Regions from separate parts of the Paenibacillus sp. CCS19 genome, predicted to be linked through region 3. Evidence: predicted binding sites of a transcription regulator. Region 3 holds the regulator's gene; each other region holds the start of a gene.
The links. The regulator LexA, encoded in region 3, represses DNA repair genes until DNA is damaged. The targets are predictions, from matches to a motif close to CGAACATATGTTCG.
Positions count from the first base shown of each region.

Region 1: a site for LexA is predicted at 1,991-2,004, ahead of SBI19_RS25575 (DNA polymerase IV). Genes of this name have one in related genera too.
Region 2: a site for LexA is predicted at 1,954-1,967, ahead of SBI19_RS08975 (phosphonate ABC transporter ATP-binding protein). Genes of this name have one in related genera too.

Region 1 is NZ_BTCK01000053.1:37,733-41,933, forward strand. It holds gene SBI19_RS25570 (YolD-like family protein) at 260-598, opposite strand; gene SBI19_RS25575 (DNA polymerase IV) at 595-1,860, opposite strand; gene tyrS (tyrosine--tRNA ligase) at 2,489-3,778, opposite strand; T-box leader at 4,036-4,201, opposite strand, start outside.
Region 2 is NZ_BTCK01000009.1:40,603-44,803, forward strand. It holds gene SBI19_RS08955 (DNA topoisomerase 3) at 1-335, shown strand, start outside; gene SBI19_RS08960 (HAD family hydrolase) at 462-1,202, opposite strand; gene SBI19_RS08965 (hypothetical protein) at 1,400-1,537, shown strand; gene SBI19_RS08970 (hypothetical protein) at 1,655-1,876, opposite strand; gene SBI19_RS08975 (phosphonate ABC transporter ATP-binding protein) at 2,039-2,764, shown strand; gene SBI19_RS08980 (DUF3298 and DUF4163 domain-containing protein) at 2,842-3,450, shown strand; gene SBI19_RS08985 (response regulator) at 3,493-4,083, shown strand.
Region 3 is NZ_BTCK01000059.1:20,258-24,458, forward strand. It holds gene glnA (type I glutamate--ammonia ligase) at 1-989, shown strand, start outside; gene lexA (transcriptional repressor LexA) at 1,527-2,153, opposite strand; gene SBI19_RS26610 (LysM peptidoglycan-binding domain-containing protein) at 2,485-2,727, shown strand; gene SBI19_RS26615 (DUF896 domain-containing protein) at 2,904-3,092, shown strand; gene SBI19_RS26620 (aldo/keto reductase) at 3,175-4,170, shown strand.

The DNA.
Region 1 (4,201 bases), on a different contig from region 3:
CCTCCCATCGAATGGATTTCCAGCTAATTCTTATTTTGGATAGCGCGTCCGACAATTATGTACAACGTTACAATGAAAAAGAGGACAGCCGATGTCAGCTGTCCTCTTTCCTTAGCAGCGGCGCTTGCGCTTGGCGCAGCAGGTGCAATTGTGCGCCTACGTTTCCGCTCGGCGGCGATACCGCGCGGTGTAGGTGTATTTCTGCACCTACGTTGCCGCTTGGCGGCCAACCTCTCATTTATACAAACGTGCACGAGAGCTACTCGGCTTCCTCGCTGCCACGTTCAACACCCTCAATTTCTTTCATCTCAAACCACTCGCCGTCCACCATAAACCGCGCGCGATAGCTGTCGATCCGGTCGACCGTGCCGATCACCTTCGTCTCCTCGTACGGGTGGTACATCCGCAGCTCGATCGGCTGCCGCAGCTGGTGCGACTCCGTCATCAGCCGCTCGATCTGCTCCCACTCATGTTCATCAAGCTCGATCGGCGCGCGGCGCTTCAATTCCTTGGCGCTGTTGATCAGCTCGAGCTTATGCTCGGGCAGCATCATCCGGCTCGATTCCCATAGGCCGTTGCCTTGAAGTTTTTTGCTCATTTGTAATGACCTCCGATTTTGCCGGAACGATCCCGCGCCTGACCTGCCTGAGTCATCGAAACCGCGCGCATAATGACCGTATCCCCATACTTCTCCTTCAGCGCATCCGTTGCCCGCTCCAATGCCATGAAGCGCTCCCGATCATCGAACAACGACAGCTGATACTGCTCGCTGTTGCTGAACTGCCCGAGCGTAACGCCTACTTTGCGGACCGGATTGCCGTCCCAATGCCGCTCCAGCAGACGGACCGCCTCCTTGTAGACGTGATTGGTCACATTCGTCGGATCCGCCATCTTGAACTGACGGAAGAAGCCCGTCGGCCGATCGAAGTCCGCTCCCTGACAGCCGACCGCGATCACCTGGCCCATGAAGCCTTTGCTGCGGCAGCGCTGGCACACGAGCTCCGTCAGCTCCAGCACGACGACCTTAATTTCCTCGAGCGTGCCGTAATCCCGAGGCAGCGTCATCTGATGTCCGATCGACTGCGGCGGCGATTCATGCGTGCCCGGCGTCACGGGGCTGTCGTCCACACCGTTCGCGATTCGCCAGTACAGCTCGGCGTTAATGTCCGAGTTCTTGCCGAACTTGCGCCGCATCAGCTGCTTCAGCCGTTCCAGCGGCGTGGCAGCCAGATCCCCGATCGTCTCAATGCCCATCGCATGAAAATGATACGTCACCCGATTGCCCGCCATGAACAATTTGCTGATCGGCAGCTTCCAGAGCGACTCCGAGAGCCGATCCTTCTCCAGAATATAAATACCCGACGCATTCTTCTTCGCGTAATTGTCGCATGCGGTTTTCGCTAATATTTTGTTCTCGGCGATGCCGAACCGGCAGTAGATGCCCGTCTCCGACAGCACCTGCTGCTGAATGTGCCGCGCCATCTCTTCTACATTGCCGCCGAATAGATGCAGCGAGCCTGTTGCGTCGATAAACTGCTCATCGATGCTGTAGGGCTCTACCAGATCCGTGTAGGAGCGGTAAATGTCCGAAATTTGCAGCGACACTCGAATATATTCCGCCATCCGAGGGCGCACAATGATGAGGTCCGGACACTTCGCCACCGCTTCCCCTACCCGCTCGGCCGTCGTCACACCTTTCTCCTTAGCCAGCGGGCAGGCGGCAAGCACAATGCCCGAGCGACGCTCCGGGTCGCCAGCCACGACGATAGGCTTGCCTGCGTAATCGGGATTTTGCGATTTCTCGACGCTGGCATAGAATGACTGACAGTCCGCGAGCATTACCGTACGTTTAACAGCCATCGCGTTTCACCGGACAGAACGTCCTCCCAAGGACGCAGGGCGCACCGCCATCGGCCACTTCCTGTGCAACCGGCATTCCAACCCCTCCTGAATAGAAACGTATGTTCTCCTATCGCTCTTTATTATATACAGAACAAACGTTCCTATACCAGCCTATTTTTTCTCACAAAATCTGACAAGAACACGGGCAGACACAGCAAAAAAGCCGCCTTTACAGGCGGCTTGGGCAGGCTGATGCGCTAAATACAGCGCGCAGCCTCGAAGGATATGGCAGAGCTTTCGCTTGCTCGAGCTTGCTCGAATGGCAGAGCGCTTAGGGAGGCAAATGGGATACTTAAATGTACCCAATCCACCCCTACGCCAGCCTTGAGCGAAGATAGGATACTTAATTGTTCCCTATGCGCCCCACACCAGTCCTCGAGCGAAGATAGGATACTTCATTGTTCCCTATGCGCCCCATACCAGCGTTCGAGCAAAGATTGGATACTTAATTGTTCCCTATCCGCCCCATACCAGCGTTCGAGCGAAGATTGGATACTTAATTGTTCCCTATCCGCCTCATACCAGCGTTCGAGCGAAGATTGGATACTAATTGTTCCCTATCCGCCCCCGACGCTTAAACAAGCGATTAAACGAAACGCACCAGGTAGTAGTTCTTCTTGCCGCGGCGCAGCACGACGTATTGACCGTGCAGACGCTGCGATGCGCTGACGACAGCTTCGATGCTCGTCGTCTTCTCGCCGTTGACGTACACAGCGCCGCTCTCGATGTCTTGGCGCGCTTGGCGCTTCGACGGAGCCGCCTTCGCAGCGATGAGCAGGTCGATCAGCAGCGGCTCTTCGCCAGCTGCATGCTCAGCCGTTGGCATGCCAGCCAGCGCTTCGACAAGCTCAGCCTCATTCAGCTTCGTTACGTCGCCGGAGAACAGCGCCTCCGTAATGCGCTCTGCGCTTTCCACTGCCGCGTCGCCATGCACGAGACGCGTCACTTCGCGAGCGAGCTCGCGCTGCGCCGCGCGCTTCTCTGGACGTTCGTTAAGCTCCGTCTCAAGCGCTGCGATCTGCGCACGATCCAAGAACGTGAAATATTTCAAGAACTTAATGACGTCGCTGTCATCCGTGTTGATCCAGAACTGATAGAACGTGTACACGGATGTTTTGGTCGAATCGAGCCATACGGCGCCGGATTCGGATTTGCCGAATTTCTTGCCGTCGCTCTTCGTGACGAGCGGCATCGTAATGCCGTATGCGTCGCCGCCGCCCATTTTGCCGATCAGATCAAGACCAGCCGTAATGTTGCCCCATTGGTCGCTGCCGCCGATTTGAAGCGCGCAGTTGTGCTCCGTCCGCAGACGATAGAAGTCGTAAGCCTGCAGAATCATGTAGCTGAATTCCGTGAACGAAATGCCGTTCGCCAGACGCGAATCAACCGAATCCTTCGCCAGCATGTAGTTAACGGTGAAGTTCTTGCCGATGTCACGCAGGAACGTAATGATGTCGAGCGGCGCGAGCCAGTCGTAGTTGCTCACGAGCTTCGCAGGGTTGTCCTGCGCATTGAAATCAAGGAAGCGGGACAGCTGACGCTTCAGGCTGTCCGTCCACTGCGCTACCGTATCGTCGGAATTGAGCGAGCGCTCCGTCGAACGGCCGCTTGGGTCGCCGATCAGACCCGTACCGCCGCCGACCAGCGCGATCGGGTTATGGCCCGCTTGCTGGAAGCGGCGAAGCATCAGAATCGGGAGCAGGCTGCCGATATGCAGGCTGTCTGCCGTTGGGTCAAAGCCGCAGTATAAGACGACGCGGTCATTCGTCATTTTCTCCAGCAATGCTTCGCGGTTCGTCGTCTGGTGAATGAGGCCGCGGTATTCGAGTTCCTCTAGGAAGTCAGCTGCAATACCTGTAACTGTCGGTTGAGTCATGGTCATAATCTCTCCTTCATTTCATCTTAATAGAGGTAGTTCAAAAAGCACGCTTTTGATCACGAAGCATCACAAGATGTATATCCGGCATCGAATCTTGGATGAAGCTGTGACTTCCGGTTCTCACGTAGCAAACCACTACGCTCCGATCCTCATTCCCCGCTTGATCCAACCTTCTCGGTGCTGAAAACCGTACTTTTTGAACACGAACTAAATATTGGCGTATAGCGCACAAAAAAGACCCGTCCTGTCGAATAGACAGGGACGAGTCATCGCGGTACCACCCTATGTTGAACATGCGCGGGGCATATTCCACTCTTGTCGGATAACGGTCGACGACCGTCTTGACCTTCCGCATCACGCGGGTTCGGACAGAAGAAGCTCCAGGACGTAATTCGCATTAAGCGCATGCACCGGCTCGCA
Region 2 (4,201 bases), on a different contig from region 3:
AAGCGCCCCGTACACGCAATGCAGCAACAACAGCGCAACCAGCTTCTTCAGATGCAGGACCAGCCATCATTGCCGCTTGTCCGCGTATCGGCTGCGGGGGCAGTCTGTTCATGGGGCGTAAAGGGTACGGCTGCTCGAACTATCGGGAAGGCTGCAAGTTCGTGATCTGGAAGCAAAGCTTCGGGCGTTCACTTACCGATGCTCAAGTCAAAGCACTTGTGGAGAAAGGGAAGACGTCCAAGCTGAAGCTGGCACTTGAGGATGGCACGCCAGCCGAGGGACGAATCGTTCTCCGCAGTATAGATACGGGAGAATTGGCTGTTGAAGTCGATTGATTATTGATGCCATTAAATAAGGCTAGCTGCCGATCGTTCGATGTGAACGCGGGCAGCTAGCCTTATTCGTGTTATATCATTACGGCTTGTACGCCTTATGCAGCGGATTCTCATGGAAAGACGCTGCTACTGGCGATCTTGCACGTAACGCTGAATCGTTGGAGGTACGTCAGGCAATTGATTCAACGTGAAGAAAGCGCCTTGAGGTTGTACGGCAATCTCAACATTGTTATAGATCCATTCCGAGTCGATCTTCATATGAATTGCGTTTATGCCTGCCGTAAGCGCAGGGATAACGTCGGTACGAATCGAGTTGCCAATCATCCAAGTAGAAGGGCGATTGAACTCGCCTTCTTGCAATATCGATTCCAGCGCTTCATTGTTCTTATGGCGCCGAATGTAGATGCGAGGGCCAAAATAACGTTCAAGGTTCAGTTCGTCGATCTTCCGACGTTGAATGAGCAATTCGCCGCCTGTATACAGATGCAGCTGATGACCGGATTCGGCCAAATTGTTCAACGTGGATTCCATGAACGGATAAGGTTCCACTTGATGCTCGTACACACTGCGTCCAAGCTTCCATAAGAAGTCCTCTTCTATAGGGGAGCGTCTGCGGCCCGTCAAGTCGGAGAAGTACACATACGTATCAATGAACGATTGAGGAAAATGGTCGCTCTTAAAACCAAGTACATGTACGCCTGCAATATCGATCTCCGTCTGCTTATTCTTGATGATGTCTGCCGTAATCTCGGGGTATCCGGCAAACCAGGTAAGCATAGAGTCGCTGAATTGTTCGATGACGAGGTAGAAGTATTTGTTACAGTACACGAGCGTATCGTCTAGGTCAAACAGTATCGTTTGTTTCATCTTGGGCACGACTCCTTTACTTAGAAGATAAGCGACGGCGGCAGCCGTTCGTTCATCTATGAAGCCGGTAAGCGCTGTCTAGACAGTGCATTGGCTTGCGTATCCCCCTGACATCAATCTACCGTAAGGAGCATTCGTAAGTCAAACAGAATAATGGTTATGACATGCGCGAATGCTATGCGATGGAGGTGAGCGACATGCCGTTCAACAAGAGCGAGAAGATCCACAACCAGCGCAATGAAGCAAGTCTCAAGGAACAAGAGCGCACGCCAAAGGCAAAGAAACAAGGTGAAGTTCCACCAAGTCTTAATGGCATAAATAAAGAAACGGTGTAGCTCGATTCTCATTCTATAATGTATGTTGGAAGCACTGAATATGACTATGGCATGTTCCCATACGAACGAGGCATGCAATCGACTTAGCCGATGCATGCCTCGGATTGTTCAAACGCATTATGCATATTTCAACCGCTTCGCAGTCAAGTCGTTCTTAATGAAATCAATCCGCTTGCGAACGTAGAAGTCGAAGCTGTCTCCACGTAATTCTTTCGGCGCGATCGAAGCGCCTGACTCGTTGTCGATAATCGTTAATTTGCCGTCGCTATAAAATTTGAACGTTAGATCCCGGAAAGGGCGATTCTTCTCTACATAACGATAGTTCTCGCAGCGCTTCATGTTGATCGGCCTCCTTTAATTCCATGAAATGGATTGGTCAATGATTTATAGAACGTTTGTTCTTGTTTTTATTATACCAAACATTTGTTCGGATGGAAACTATTTTTTGTTTCTCGTAAGATAGAATGATAGAGAGGATTAACGCTTAAAGGAGACTAGGCAATGATTCGTGTATCGCACCTAACGAGGCAGATTCCAGGAGGCCCTAAAGTACTGGACGATATTAGCTTCGAGATTGAGCCAGGCGAATTCGTCGCGTTGAAGGGCGGCAGCGGCAGCGGCAAGACGACACTGCTTCGTTGTCTCGCACTCCGTGAGGCATGGACGAAAGGTTCATATGAGTTTGACGGGAAAGACGTGCTGTCTAATCCGTTGACGGGCAAGTTCAAAGTTAGACGCGAGGCTGCGTACCTTGAGGAATCGCCGATCCTGTATAAGACCAAGTCGGCGCTGCGCAACGTGATCATCGGTTCTGTGAACCAGACGCCATTCTGGCGCCGCTGGACAGGCGCAGTACGCAGCGATGATTATATGGGCGCAATGGATACGATTGAAAAGCTCGGACTGCTTGATAAAGCGAAATTGAAAGCGGATAAGCTGAGCGGCGGGGAGAAGCAGCGTATTGCGATTGCGAGAGCGCTTGTTCACGGTGCGAAAGTGATTCTAGCCGATGAACCGGTTACTGGGCTTGACCCGCACTCTGCTGACCAAGTGTTGAGTGATTTGAAGAAGCTGTGCAAGGAACAGGGGCTTATCGTTATCGCTTCCCTGCATCAAGGCGATTACGCGGAGCGGTTCGCAGATCGGACGTTCGGACTTAGCGGCGGCAAGCTGATGTTCGACGTAAAGGGCAGACGTCTGACCGAACACGAGAAACGCCAGCTGTAGCCCGAATTGATACGAATGGCTGCAAGAGGCGGGCGCATATAATGGACCATCTGATCGTATAGGAAGGTGGCTCCTGCATGGCTGTAGAACAACCGCTAGTCATTCATTCGCATAAAGTTACGCTGCCGAAGACTGAATTGCATATTCCCGTCGTCTCTGGCGCTCCGAATCCGGCTGCCGAGCAGGCGATTAATACGGAAATCCGCAAAGGTGTGCAGCAGCTTATCTCGGAACAGGGCTCATTGGAAGACCCGCGCTCCGAGATGATCGGCTGGTTCGAGACGAAGACGAACGAGAAGAATGTATTGAGCATCTCGTTGTTCAATTACGCATACACAGGCGGAGCTCACGGCATCACTCTGCAGAAGTCGCTGACGTTCAATACCGAGTCAGGCCATACTTACACATTGGCACAGTTGTTCAAGTCAGGCGCCGATTACGTGAAGCAGTTGTCCGATCTTATCGCTCAGCAGATCGCCGAACGCGATATTCAGACGCTGGAGCCATTCAAATCGATCCGTCCGGATCAAGACTTCTACATCGCGGATCGAGCGCTTGTCGTTTATTTTCAACTGTACGAGTTGACTGCCTATGCGTACGGATTCGCTTACTTCCCGATTTCGGTGTACGACCTGCAAGATATTAACGAGAATGGCCCGCTTGCCCTCATGGCTGCAAATAATTAATCGTTCGATCTACCGAAGTCATTAATGTTGTAGGAGAGAAGCATGTTGACGACAGTCATCGCGATTGCAGGACTAGTTGTTGTTGCTGGATTGGCCCTGCTCTTCAGAATGAAGCAGCCGCACCGCTATGAGCCTGAAAGCGTCTCAGAAGGTGAGAATAACAGCCTGTCAGATGCCGTGCATCTAGAAGAACTGTCTCATAAGGATCATGTAGCCCCTGTTGTGCGTGCGCATGCGGACAGACCTTCTGTACTTCTTGTGGATGATCACCCTCTGATGCGTCAGTTGATGACTGAGGTGTTGACGCAGACAGGCATTGGCGTGGTGAGTGCTGGCAGCAGCCAAGAAGCGTTGGAGCTGCTGAAGCAATATCGAGTAGAGCTCGTTCTTACAGATGTTCAGATGCCTGGCATGGACGGCATTGAACTGCTCAGACGGCTGCGTTCTATGAAAGGAAATCCGAACGCAGTCATTCCGTGTGTGTTCATGACTGGCAGCCTTGATGATGAGAAACGTCGAGAGGCGGAACGGCTCGGTGCGCTGGCCTTCTTCACGAAGCCGTTCGATATTCAAACAATTGGACAATTTATAGCGGAGCAGCTAATGAAGGACCGGCTCATCGTCTCACCTTGATGGAGAGACCGTATTATGCAGACAAGCATAATGCGGTCTTTTTGCTATGTACGGGCCTTGCAGCCTGCCGCTTGGTGCTGATCGAAATCACAGGCTCATACAATGAACCATCGAACAA
Region 3 (4,201 bases):
TGAAGGAAGCGGAGGAAATGGGCTTCACTTCGATGAACGTTGGTCCTGAGCCAGAATTCTTCTTGTTCAAGACGGATGAGAAGGGCAATCCGACGACCGAACTTAACGACCAAGGCGGTTACTTCGACCTTGCGCCGATGGATCTGGGCGAGAACTGCCGTCGCGAGATCGTACTTACGCTTGAAGAGATGGGCTTCGAGATCGAAGCATCCCATCACGAGGTTGCTCCGGGTCAACACGAGATCGACTTCAAATATGCGGATGCTATTAAAGCCGCGGACCAGATTCAAACGTTCAAACTTGTTGTTAAGACGATTGCTCGTCAGCATGGTCTGCACGCATCCTTCATGCCGAAGCCGCTGTTCGGCGTGAACGGTTCCGGCATGCACTGTCACCAATCGTTGTTCCAAGGCGAGAAGAATGCCTTCTACGATGAGAGTGACAAGCTTGGTCTCAGCCAGACGGCTCGTTATTACATGGCAGGTATTCTGCATCATGCACGCGCTTATGCGGCCATTACGAACCCAACGGTCAATTCGTACAAGCGTCTCCTGCCTGGCTACGAAGCGCCTGTTTATGTTGCTTGGTCGGCAAGCAACCGGAGCCCGATGGTTCGTATTCCAGCATCCCGCGGCCTGAGCACGCGCATTGAAGCGCGTAACCCAGACCCTGCTGCTAACCCATACCTTGCGCTTGCTGTCATGTTGAAGGCAGGTCTGGACGGCATCAAGAACAAAATGCCGCTCCCAGCGCCGGTTGACCGCAACATCTACATCATGAGCGAAGAAGAGCGTATTGAAGAGGGTATCCCAAGCCTTCCAGGCGACTTGGCAGAAGCTCTGCAAGAGCTGCTGCGCAGCGATGTCATCTGTGAAGCGCTCGGCGAACACGCACTTGCTCACTTCTACGAGCTTAAAGAAATCGAGTGGGACATGTACCGCACGCAAATCCACCAATGGGAACGCGACCAGTACCTGACTCTGTATTAATCAGAGCTCGTTGGTCATAGCGCAATAAAGATAAAGCACGATAACGAACCTAACGGGGGAGTTATCGTGCTTTTTGTATTTCTAATAGTAATAATGAATTTGCGAGGAACTCGCATTATCAAGATAAAGGTTCAAAGGGGCGAAGCCCCTTGCCGTGATCGAGCACTTCCCAAGAGCGTGTCCCGCAGGGACGACAAGCGGCTCCCAGCACGTACAGGAGGTCGAGCACAAACATCGACCGTATCTAAACCCCTCAGAAGTAGAGCGTGTCCCGACAGGGACGAAAGCGGGCATCCCCACTCAAGTATCCAAGCAGCGAGTCCAGGAGTCCAGAGGGCGGAGGCCTTTGGGGCCCTCCCTCTTGGGAGAGGGAGGGTTTGGGAGGGAGTGGACTCTTTTATATGCAGTTAAAAAACAATTAAAAACCCCGAACGATGTCGAATCGTCCGGGGTTCTATATATCATGGAGTGGCAAGTCTAGTGAAGAAACGCTGACATGAAATCGTAAGATGGTGTCAGCTTGTCCTTGTTCGGTTCTTAGTGAATGTCGCGGAACAGACCGATAACTTTACCAAGAATCGTTACGTGCTTCAGACGAAGCGGCTCCATCGTAGGGTTCTGTGGTTGGAGACGAATATGATCGCGTTCCTTGTAGAACGTCTTCACCGTTGCTTCGTCTTCTTCGGTCATTGCTACGACGATATCGCCGTTCGTTGCGGTTGGCTGCTGGCGGACAATAACGTAATCGCCGTTATGAATGCCTGCATCAATCATACTTTCACCGATTACGTTAAGAATGAAGACGTCGTGATCACCAACCATATGCGTTGGGAGTGGGAAATAGTCTTCAATGTTCTCCGTTGCCGTAATAGGTACGCCTGCTGTAACTTTACCGACGATTGGCACCTTCGCGAATGAGGTCGAGAACGCATCGCCTGCGGAAGGACCGTCGCCATCGAGAATCTCGATCGCACGAGGTTTCGTTGGGTCGCGGCGTATAAAGCCTTTCTTCTCTAATCGATCCAAATGGCCGTGAACGGTGGAGCTGGAGGCCAGTCCGACCGCTTCACCGATCTCACGAACGGAAGGCGGATATCCTTTATCCCGAACTTCGTTCTTGATAAATTCAAGAATTGCCAGCTGGCGGTTGGAAAGCTTCGACACCATCATCACTCCAAAAATAAGATTATAGCAAATTATAGCACAGAACCCGAGTTCGTACAAACATAAGTTCGAGGGCACATTCGTTCGTAAATTAAACAGAACAATTGTTCGTAAAATGTGTTGACCAGAACAATTGTTCGTGATATATTATGGACAACAAATAGAACAAACGTTTGGGGTGCGGTTAACAATGATGAATACGACAAGCATGACAGCTTCTTATAATAGAATGAACGTACGGAATACGCGCGGCAGATCGACGCAACGCGCAACAATGACAAAGGCTCAGAAACATGCACTAATGAGCGTATTAAAGTGGGGCTTTGCTCTTATGTTCGCAATTATCTTATTCTGCGGTGCCTTGATGGTCATGACGGAAGCAATGAGCGATCACCCGGCTGAGCCTACCGCAGGCGAGTCCGTTGTCTATGTAGCGCCAGGCGACACACTGTGGAGCATCGCATCCGCGACGAGCGATGGAGATATTCGTCAGCGCGTATTCGAGATTAAGCTTCGCAACAATCTCGAATCGGATGTTCTGGAGTCGGGACAGATGCTCATCATACCCGCTTAATATAGAGTAGTTCGATAAGATGGCTTATTGGGACAATTCCTAATACGCCATCTTTTTTTATACAATGCTCGGAAACCGTTCAATTATAGGCGCATTAACCTTGACAATGGTTTGTCGAAAATGTCAAAGTAATAGGATAATGTGAACAAGTGCATAACAGAAGGGGGATGCAGCAAATGGAAGAGCTTATCGCGCGGATTAACGAGCTGTCGCGTAAACATAAAACGGTCGGTCTCACAGAAGCGGAAGCGGAAGAACGTGCACGGCTTCGGAAGCAATATTTGGACGTGTTCAAAGGCAATTTCCGCAACCAGCTTGATTCGATCAAGTGGGAAGGCGAAGAGGAGCCGCCGAAGAATCATTGATTTAACCTCAATAGAAGCGTGACGTTCTCCACTTATATCAAGTATGATTAGATTATATTGGATATAAACTGGAGGGATGGACATGCAGTATCGCTTGCTTGGGAACAGTGGATTGGCGGTATCGGAGTTATGCTTAGGGACGATGACATTCGGCAATACGACGGATGAACAGGAATCACTTCGAATGGTTGACCGTTTCGTGGAGCTGGGAGGCAATTTCTTAGACACAGCCAACGTCTATGTTGGCGGTCGTTCCGAAGAGATTGTCGGCAAGGCGATCCGGTCACGCCGCTCGGAGCTTATAGTCGCTACGAAAGTAAGGTTTCCGACTGCATCGCATCCGAATGGTGGAGGTTTGTCACGGAAACATATTATGGATTCCGTCGATGCGAGTCTAGCCCGACTTGGAACGGACTATATTGACCTGTATCAGGTACATACATGGGACAAGGCGACGCCAATCGAGGAAACGCTGCGTGCGTTAGACGATCTGATTGCGTCGGGCAAAGTTCGATACATAGGCTGTTCGAATTTCTATGCTTGGCATTTAATGAAGGCACTCGCGGTGAGCGATGCGCGTCAGTATGCACGTTTTGTATCCGTACAGCAGCAGTACAGCCTTGTCAGTCGTGAGATGGACCGCGAGCTGCTCGAGTTATGCCTGGAAGAGAATGTCGCGGTCATTCCATGGGCGCCAATCGGCGGGGGCTTCCTAACGGATCGTTATGGTACGACATATCCAACCGAAGGTCGTCTGGCGAATCCGAATGGCGGAGAGAGCTCATGGGCCGTTCGTGGTAACGAGTGCAACTTCGCGATCCGTGAAGCGGTTCAGAAGGTTGCGAAGGAGCTAGGGCGATCGACTTCGCAGGTCGCTTTACGTTGGCTTATTCAACGGGATGGGATCACATCCCCGATATTCGGTGCCCGCACGTTGGAGCAATTCGAAGATAACATGGGTGCAATCGGCTGGGACATGCCAGCTGATGTATGGGCAAGCCTCGATGAAGCAAGCGGGCTCCCATCCGAATATCCGAAACGTTTCATCAAGAAGTTCAGCAGAGGGCTCAACGACTAGAAGTCCGCTGTATCACTGAAGGAGTGTGCAA